DNA from 2 places in the Shigella sp. SIG3 genome. Region 1 is predicted to be linked to the other one. Evidence: predicted binding sites of a transcription regulator. Region 1 holds the regulator's gene; the other holds the start of a gene.
The links. Region 1 encodes CRP, which controls carbon source genes, mostly activating them, when cyclic AMP is high. Its sites were predicted from a motif close to ATGTGANNNNNNTCACAT; they were not measured.

Region 1 (5,126 bases):
CAAAGGAAGGCAATGATCTCCCGGTTGATGCGGCGGTGATTGTCTCTGCGCCGTTTATGCTGGAAGCCTGTAGCTATCATATGGAAAAGGGCTTTTCCCGCGTTTATCAGCGTTACTTGCTGAACCTGTTAAAAGCCAATGCCGCGCGCAAGCTGGCAGCCTACCCCGGAACGCTGCCGATTAATCTCGCGCAGTTAAAATCGGTACGTCGCATCCGTGAATTTGACGATCTAATCACCGCCAGAATTCACGGCTACGCCGACGCTATCGACTATTATCGTCAGTGTAGCGCCATGCCGATGCTGAACCGGATCGCCAAACCGACGCTGATTATTCACGCCAAAGACGATCCGTTTATGGATCATCAGGTGATCCCAAAACCGGAAAGTCTCCCCTCGCAGGTGGAGTATCAACTGACTGAACATGGCGGTCATGTTGGCTTTATTGGCGGTACATTACTTCATCCGCAAATGTGGCTGGAGTCACGCATTCCTGACTGGTTAACAACGTATCTGGAGGCGAAATCATGTTGATTCCGTGGCAAGACCTCTCCCCCGAAACGCTGGAAAATTTAATTGAAAGCTTTGTGTTACGTGAAGGCACCGATTATGGTGAACATGAGCGTACACTTGAACAGAAAGTCGCCGACGTCAAACGCCAGCTACAGTGCGGAGAAGCGGTGCTGGTATGGTCGGAACTGCACGAAACGGTCAATATTATGCCGCGCAGTCAGTTTCGCGAATAACCTGCAACCGTCGGCGGACGAGATAATAGTGATAGCTAAGTCATGGAGTTACTATGTCTGCCAAACATCCGGTCATTGCGGTAACAGGATCCAGCGGCGCGGGGACCACCACCACCAGCCTCGCGTTTCGTAAAATATTCGCGCAGTTAAATCTGCATGCAGCTGAGGTGGAAGGCGACAGTTTTCACCGTTACACCCGCCCGGAAATGGACATGGCGATCCGCAAAGCGCGCGACGCCGGGCGGCATATCAGCTACTTCGGCCCCGAAGCGAACGACTTCGGCCTGCTGGAACAAACCTTCATTGAATACGGTCAGAGCGGCAAAGGGAAATCTCGCAAATATCTGCATACCTACGACGAAGCCGTACCCTGGAATCAGGTACCGGGAACATTCACCCCCTGGCAACCTTTACCAGAACCCACTGATGTACTGTTTTATGAAGGTTTACACGGCGGCGTAGTCACGCCACAGCATAACGTTGCGCAGCATGTGGACTTACTGGTCGGCGTAGTGCCTATCGTTAACCTTGAGTGGATTCAAAAACTGATCCGCGACACCAGCGAGCGCGGGCACTCACGAGAAGCAGTGATGGACTCGGTAGTGCGTTCAATGGAAGACTATATCAACTACATCACACCGCAGTTTTCCCGCACCCATCTTAACTTCCAGCGCGTTCCCACCGTCGACACTTCAAACCCGTTCGCGGCAAAAGGTATCCCGTCGCTGGATGAAAGCTTTGTGGTGATCCATTTTCGTAATCTGGAAGGGATCGATTTCCCTTGGCTGCTGGCGATGTTGCAAGGCTCATTCATTTCCCACATCAATACGTTAGTGGTACCTGGCGGCAAAATGGGGCTGGCAATGGAATTAATTATGCTGCTGCTGGTGCAACGATTGATGGAAGGAAAGAAAATCGAGTAACTTTGCTATTATGCCGGATAAAATACTATCCGGCTTCACAACGGGATAGTTAAGTCACGCGGCAACCACTTCATACGAGTGAGTAATATTCACCGCTTTTTCCAGCATCAACGCCACTGAACAATATTTCTCGGCAGAGAGATCAACCGCACGCGCAACCGCTGCGTCTTTCAGGTCGCGACCGGTGACGATAAAATGCAGATTAATGTGCGTAAACAGGCGTGGTGCCTCTTCGCGGCGTTCAGAGGTCAATTTTACTTCACAATCGACCACATCCTGACGCCCTTTTTGCAGGATCGAAACCACATCGATGGCACTGCAACCACCCGCCGCCATCAACACCATTTCCATCGGACTTGGTGCTTTATCGCCTGAGTTGCCGTCCATTAAAATCTGGTGACCAGAGGCGGATTCGCCCAGAAAAGTTAACCCTTCGACCCACTTCACTCGCGCTTGCATTTTTGCTACTCCACTGCGTCAATTTTCCTGACAGAGTACGCGTACTAACCAAATCGCGCAACGGAAGGCGACCTGGGTCATGCTGAAGCGAGACACCAGGAGACACAAAGCGAAAGCTATGCTAAAACAGTCAGGATGCTACAGTAATACATTGATGTACTGCATGTATGCAAAGGACGTCACATTACCGTGCAGTACAGTTGATAGCCCCTTCCCAGGTAGCGGGAAGCATATTTCGGCAATCCAGAGACAGCGGCGTTATCTGGCTCTGGAGAAAGCTTATAACAGAGGATAACCGCGCATGGTGCTTGGCAAACCGCAAACAGACCCGACTCTCGAATGGTTCTTGTCTCATTGCCACATTCATAAGTACCCATCCAAGAGCACGCTTATTCACCAGGGTGAAAAAGCGGAAACGCTGTACTACATCGTTAAAGGCTCTGTGGCAGTGCTGATCAAAGACGAAGAGGGTAAAGAAATGATCCTCTCCTATCTGAATCAGGGTGATTTTATTGGCGAACTGGGCCTGTTTGAAGAGGGCCAGGAACGTAGCGCATGGGTACGTGCGAAAACCGCCTGTGAAGTGGCTGAAATTTCGTACAAAAAATTTCGCCAATTGATTCAGGTAAACCCGGACATTCTGATGCGTCTGTCTGCACAGATGGCGCGTCGTCTGCAAGTCACTTCAGAGAAAGTGGGCAACCTGGCGTTCCTCGACGTGACGGGCCGCATTGCACAGACTCTGCTGAACCTGGCAAAACAACCAGATGCTATGACTCACCCGGACGGTATGCAAATCAAAATTACCCGTCAGGAAATCGGTCAGATTGTCGGCTGTTCTCGTGAAACCGTGGGACGCATTCTGAAGATGCTGGAAGATCAGAACCTGATCTCCGCACACGGTAAAACCATCGTCGTTTACGGCACTCGTTAATCCCGTCGGAGTGGCGCGTTACCTGGTAGCGCGCCATTTTGTTTCCCCCGATGTGGCGCAGACTGATTTATCACCCCGATATCAACTATGCACTTCGACAAACGCTGGTGCTATGTTTGCCCGTGGCCGTTGGGTTAATGCTTGGCGAATTACGATTCGGTCTGCTCTTCTCCCTCGTTCCTGCCTGTTGCAATATTGCGGGCCTTGATACGCCTCATAAACGTTTTTTCAAACACTTAATCATTGGTGCGTCGCTGTTTGCCACCTGTAGCTTACTGACACAGCTGCTACTGGTAAAAGATGTTCCCCTGCCCTTTTTGCTGACCGGATTAACGCTGGTACTTGGCGTCACTGCTGAGCTGGGGCCATTGCACGCAAAATTGCTTCCTGCATCGCTGCTCGCCGCCATTTTTACCCTCAGTCTGGCGGGATACATGCCGGTCTGGGAACCATTGCTCATCTATGCGTTGGGCACTCTCTGGTACGGATTGTTTAACTGGTTTTGGTTCTGGATCTGGCGCGAACAACCGCTGCGCGAGTCACTAAGTCTGCTGTACCGTGAACTGGCAGATTATTGTGAAGCCAAATACAGCCTGCTTACCCAGCACACCGATCCTGAAAAAGCGCTGCCACCGCTGCTGGTGCGCCAGCAAAAAGCGGTCGATTTAATTACTCAGTGCTATCAGCAAATGCATATGCTTTCCGCGCAAAACAATACCGATTACAAGCGGATGCTGCGTATTTTCCAGGAGGCGCTGGATTTGCAGGAACATATTTCGGTCAGTTTGCATCAGCCGGAAGAGGTGCAAAAACTGGTCGAGCGTAGCCATGCGGAAGAAGTTATCCGCTGGAATGCGCAAACCGTCGCCGCTCGCCTGCGCGTGCTGGCTGATGACATTCTTTACCATCGCCTGCCAACGCGTTTTACGATGGAAAAGCAAATTGGCGCACTGGAAAAAATCGCCCGCCAGCATCCGGATAATCCGGTTGGGCAATTCTGCTACTGGCATTTCAGCCGCATCGCCCGCGTGCTGCGCACCCAAAAACCGCTCTATGCCCGTGACTTACTGGCCGATAAACAGCGGCGAATGCCGTTGCTTCCGGCACTGAAAAGTTATCTGTCACTAAAGTCTCCGGCGCTACGCAATGCCGGACGACTCAGTGTGATGTTAAGCGTTGCCAGCCTGATGGGCACCGTGCTGCATCTGCCGAAGTCGTACTGGATCCTGATGACGGTATTGCTGGTGACACAAAATGGCTATGGCGCAACCCGTCTGAGGATTGTGAATCGCTCCGTGGGAACCGTGGTCGGGTTAATCATTGCGGGCGTAGCGCTGCACTTTAAAATTCCCGAAGGTTACACCCTGACGTTGATGCTGATTACCACCCTCGCCAGCTACCTGATATTGCGCAAAAACTACGGCTGGGCAACGGTCGGTTTTACTATTACCGCAGTGTATACCCTGCAACTGTTGTGGCTGAACGGTGAGCAGTACATCCTTCCACGTCTTATCGATACCATTATTGGTTGTTTGATTGCTTTCGGTGGTACCGTCTGGCTGTGGCCGCAGTGGCAGAGCGGGTTATTGCGTAAAAACGCCCATGATGCTTTAGAAGCCTATCAGGAAGCGATTCGCTTGATTCTGAGCGAGGACCCGCAACCAACGCCACTGGCCTGGCAGAGAATGCGGGTAAATCAGGCGCATAACACTCTGTATAACTCATTGAATCAGGCGATGCAGGAACCGGCATTCAACAGCCATTATCTGGCAGATATGAAACTGTGGGTAACGCACAGCCAGTTTATTGTTGAGCATATTAATGCCATGACCACGCTGGCGCGGGAACACCGGGCATTGCCACCTGAACTGGCACAAGAGTATTTACAGTCTTGTGAAATCGCCATTCAGCGTTGTCAGCAGCGACTGGAGTATGACGAACCGGGTAGTTCTGGCGATGCCAATATCATGGATGCGCCGGAGATGCAGCCGCACGAAGGCGCGGCAGGTACGCTGGAGCAGCATTTACAGCGGGTTATTGGCCATCTGAACACCATGCACACCAT
Region 2 (5,126 bases), on a different contig from region 1:
GGCAGCGCTAATGTTTATGTAAACCTTGCGCCTGTCGTGAATGTGGGGCAAAACCTGGTCGTAGATCTTTCGACGCAAATCTTTTGCCATAACGATTATCCGGAAACCATTACAGACTATGTCACACTGCAACGAGGCTCGGCTTACGGCGGCGTGTTATCTAATTTTTCCGGGACCGTAAAATATAGTGGCAGTAGCTATCCATTTCCGACCACCAGCGAAACGCCGCGGGTTGTTTATAATTCGAGAACGGATAAGCCGTGGCCGGTGGCGCTTTATTTGACGCCTGTGAGCAGTGCGGGCGGGGTGGCGATTAAAGCTGGTTCATTAATTGCCGTGCTTATTTTGCGACAGACCAACAACTATAACAGCGATGATTTTCAGTTTGTGTGGAATATTTACGCCAATAATGATGTGGTGGTGCCCACTGGCGGTTGTGATGTTTCTGCTCGTGATGTCACCGTTACTCTGCCGGACTACCCTGGTTCAGTGCCAATTCCTCTTACCGTTTATTGTGCGAAAAGCCAAAACCTGGGGTATTACCTCTCCGGCACAACCGCAGATGCGGGCAACTCGATTTTCACCAATACCGCGTCGTTTTCACCAGCGCAGGGCGTCGGCGTACAGTTGACGCGCAACGGTACGATTATTCCAACGAATAACACGGTATCGTTAGGAGCAGTAGGAACTTCGGCGGTAAGTCTGGGATTAACGGCAAATTACGCACGTACCGGAGGGCAGGTGACTGCAGGGAATGTGCAATCGATTATTGGCGTGACTTTTGTTTATCAATAAAAAAATTACAGCGCATTGCTAATGCTGGTACCTGAGGCGCTACGCTATCAGACCTACAAAACCTGCACGTTAGCCCTTTGTAGGCCAGATAAGACGCGTCAGCGTCGCATCTGGCATAAACAAAGCGCACTTTACTGGTCTGTTCCCCTCACCCTAACCCTCTCCCCGGAGGGGCGAGGGGACTGTCCGGGCACATTTTTAGACTTTAGTCATCAGTCTGAGCCTGCCATTGGCAGGCTCTGGTGTTCTTTTACGCTACCATGCTAATAATCAGCACAATAATCAGCCCAACCACGGAGTTGACCAGCTCCAGCAGACCCCAGGTTTTCAACGTGTCTTTTACTGACAGGTCAAAGTAACCTTTGAACAACCAGAAAGATGCATCATTAATGTGGGTGAGGGTGTTGGAACCCGCAGCCGTCGCCAGTACCAGCAGCGCCGGATTCACGCCAACCAGCTGACCGGTTGCTGGATCAAGGATTGCAGCACTGATAATCCCGGCGGCGGTCATCGCCGAAACGACACCCTGACCCGTCGCCAGACGAATTAGCACAGTGATCAGCCATGCCATAATGTAGGGCGAGATATTGCCGTGGGACATCAACATGCCGATGGTGTCGCCAATGCCGGTGTCGATGATGGTCTGCTTCAGCACGCCACCCGCACCGATGATCAGAATCACCATTGCAATACTCTTCACCGCGCTTTCAAAAGCGTTCATCACCCACTGCATGTCATGACCACGCGCGGTGCCAAAGAGTACGAATGCAACCACCATCGCAATAAACATCGCAATCGGCGAGGAACCAATAAAGTTAACCACTTCCCAGGCAGGGGTATCTTTTACCAGCCAGATATTGGCGATGGTGGTAGAGATCATAATGATCGCCGGGATCAGCGGCACCAGAATCGAAACGCCGAAAGAGGGCAGATTATTCATATCTACCGGTTGATCTGCTTTCAGGAATGATGGCGTTGGGCGCTCAAGATTGCCGAGGAACTTCGGCAGGATCAGACCTGCGCAGATTACACTTGGGATCGTCACCAGTACGCCATAGATATAAACCATCCCCATATCCGCGCCATAAGCATTCACCAGCGCCACCGGACCCGGCTGCGGTGGGAACAGTGAATGTGCGGTAGTGGCAGCTGCTACTGCCGGGATCGCCAGTTTCAGGAACGGAATTTTAGCTTCGGCGGCAATAACAATAACCAGCGGCGCTAACATGATAAAGGCCACTTCATAGAACATCGCCAGACCGAAAATAAGGCCGATGATAATCACCGACAGCTGAACATAGCGCAGACCTAGACGCGCCAGCAGCGTATGTGCTATCTGGTGAGCCGCGCCGGAGTCGACCATCAATTTACCGATGACCGCACCGAACACCACGATGATAGCCAGTTCTCCCAGCGTGTTGCCGAAGCCCGCTTTCATGGTGTGCAGCAGCGACATCAAATCCATGCCTGCCAGCATCCCGACGGACAGCGCCGCCACCAACAAAGCCACCATTGAATTGATTTTGAACTTCAAATTCAGTATCAGCATCAGGCCAATGCCGAATACCACCCAGAGAATGTTAAGCACATGCATAACGTTTTACCTTACTTGGTTGAACCGTTGTTATTTTGGGCGACATGTCATGCAAATTGGTCAACCATTGTTGCGATGAATGTCACATCCTCTGATCAATAACCATCGATTACCCTTTGCTGCAATTTGCAGCAACAACCATGAGAGTGAAATTCTTGTGATGTGGTTAACCAATTTCAGAGTTCGGGTTGACATGTCTTACCAAAAGGTAGAACTTATACGCCATCTCATCCGATGCAACGCCACGGCTGCGGTCTGGTTGTTCATCCGGATACCTAAACAACTCCAAGGTTCCGCGTCTCTTTGCTGTGGAACCCACTATGTGAAAGAGGAAAAATCATGGAACAGACCTGGCGCTGGTACGGCCCAAACGATCCGGTTTCTTTAGCTGATGTCCGTCAGGCGGGCGCAACTGGCGTGGTTACCGCGCTGCACCATATCCCGAACGGCGAAGTATGGTCCGTAGAAGAGATCCTCAAACGCAAGGCGATCGTTGAAGACGCAGGCCTGGTGTGGTCTGTCGTAGAAAGCGTACCAATTCACGAAGATATCAAAACCCACACTGGCAACTATGAGCAGTGGATCGCTAACTATCAGCAGACTCTGCGCAACCTGGCGCAGTGTGGCATTCGCACCGTGTGCTACAACTTCATGCCGGTGCTCGACTGGACCCGTACTGACCTCGAATACGTGCTGCCAGACGGCTCCAAAGCTCTGCGCTTCGACCAGATCGAATTCGCTGCATTCGAAATGCATATCCTGAAACGTCCAGGCGCGGAAGCGGATTACACCGAAGAAGAAATTGCTCAGGCAGCTGAACGCTTCGCCACTATGAGCGACGAAGACAAAGCGCGTCTGACGCGTAACATCATTGCCGGTCTGCCGGGCGCGGAAGAAGGGTATACCCTCGACCAGTTCCGTAAGCACCTGGAGCTGTACAAAGATATCGACAAAGCCAAACTGCGCGAAAACTTTGCCGTCTTCCTGAAAGCGATTATTCCAGTTGCTGAAGAAGTTGGCGTGCGTATGGCGGTTCACCCGGACGATCCGCCGCGCCCGATCCTCGGCTTGCCGCGCATTGTTTCCACCATTGAAGATATGCAGTGGATGGTTGATACCGTAAACAGCATGGCGAACGGTTTCACCATGTGCACCGGTTCCTACGGCGTGCGTGCTGACAACGATCTGGTTGATATGATCAAGCAGTTCGGTCCGCGTATTTACTTCACCCATCTGCGCTCCACCATGCGTGAAGATAACCCGAAAACCTTCCACGAAGCGGCGCACCTGAACGGTGACGTTGATATGTACGAAGTGGTGAAAGCGATTGTTGAAGAAGAACACCGTCGTAAAGCGGAAGGCAAAGAAGACCTGATCCCGATGCGTCCGGACCACGGTCATCAGATGCTGGACGACCTGAAGAAGAAAACCAACCCTGGTTACTCCGCAATTGGTCGTCTGAAAGGCCTGGCCGAAGTTCGCGGTGTCGAACTGGCGATCCAGCGCGCTTTCTTTAGCCGTTAATACCCACCGGCATGGCTGCGCGCCGTGCCGGTTCCTTCTTCCTTGCCGTCACTCTCTGAAGACGGATTCTGGAGTTTACGATGACTACTATTGTTGACAGCAATCTGCCGGTTGCCCGCCCGTCATGGGATCATTCTCGTCTGGAATCACGCATTGTGCATCTCGGTTGCGGGGCGTTTCACCGCGCGCACCAGGCGTTGTATACCCATCATCTGCTGGAAAGCACCGACAGCGACTGGGGCATCTGCGAAGTTAACCTGATGCCAGGCAACGACCGTATGCTGATCGAAAACCTGAAAAAACAGCAACTGCTGTACACCGTAGCGGAAAAAGGCGCAGAAAGCACCGAGCTGAAAATTATCGGTTCGATGAAAGAAGCGCTGCATCCGGAAATCGACGGCTGCGAAGGTATTCTCAACGCGATGGCGCGTCCGCAAACGGCGATTGTCTCTCTAACGGTCACGGAAAAAGGCTACTGCGCTGATGCGGCAAGCGGTCAACTGGATCTCAATAACCCGCTGATCAAGCACGATCTGGAAAACCCGACTGCGCCGAAGTCCGCGATTGGTTACATCGTCGAAGCCTTGCGTCTGCGTCGTGAAAAAGGGCTGAAAGCATTTACGGTGATGTCCTGCGATAACGTGCGTGAAAACGGTCATGTGGCGAAGGTCGCGGTACTGGGGCTGGCTCAGGCGCGTGACCCGCAACTAGCGGCATGGATTGAAGAGAACGTCACCTTCCCGTGCACCATGGTTGACCGCATCGTTCCGGCGGCGACGCCAGAAACCTTACAGGAAATTGCTGACCAGCTGGGTGTTTACGACCCATGCGCCATTGCCTGCGAACCGTTCCGTCAGTGGGTGATTGAAGATAACTTCGTTAATGGTCGCCCGGACTGGGATAAAGTGGGCGCACAGTTCGTTGCAGACGTTGTGCCGTTCGAAATGATGAAGCTGCGTATGCTGAACGGCAGCCACTCTTTCCTGGCGTACCTCGGTTACCTCGGCGGCTATGAAACCATTGCCGACACCATGACTAACCCGGATTATCGCAAAGCGGCCTTTGCCCTGATGATGCAGGAACAAGCGCCAACGCTGTCGATGCCGGAAGGTACGGACCTGAACGCCTATGCGACGCTGCTGATCGAGCGTTTCAGCAACCCGTCTCTGCGTCACCGTACCTGGCAGATTGCGATGGACGGCAGCCAGAAGTT

Region 2: the regulator CRP is predicted to act here: its motif matches at 2,460-2,477, upstream of uxuA (mannonate dehydratase).

What each region holds. Positions count from the first base shown of each region.
Region 1 is NZ_JBQZXE010000003.1:29,057-34,182, forward strand. Features, by position in the region: gene ACUU1I_RS01440 (hydrolase) at 1-533, shown strand, start outside; gene ACUU1I_RS01445 (YheU family protein) at 527-745, shown strand; gene ACUU1I_RS01450 (phosphoribulokinase) at 799-1,668, shown strand; gene ACUU1I_RS01455 (OsmC family protein) at 1,723-2,127, opposite strand; gene crp (cAMP-activated global transcriptional regulator CRP) at 2,429-3,061, shown strand; gene ACUU1I_RS01465 (YccS/YhfK family putative transporter) at 3,112-5,126, shown strand, end outside.
Region 2 is NZ_JBQZXE010000081.1:7,667-12,792, reverse strand. Features, by position in the region: gene fimH (type 1 fimbria D-mannose specific adhesin FimH) at 1-795, shown strand, start outside; gene gntP (gluconate permease GntP) at 1,046-2,389, opposite strand; gene uxuA (mannonate dehydratase) at 2,729-3,913, shown strand; gene ACUU1I_RS14250 (fructuronate reductase) at 3,994-5,126, shown strand, end outside.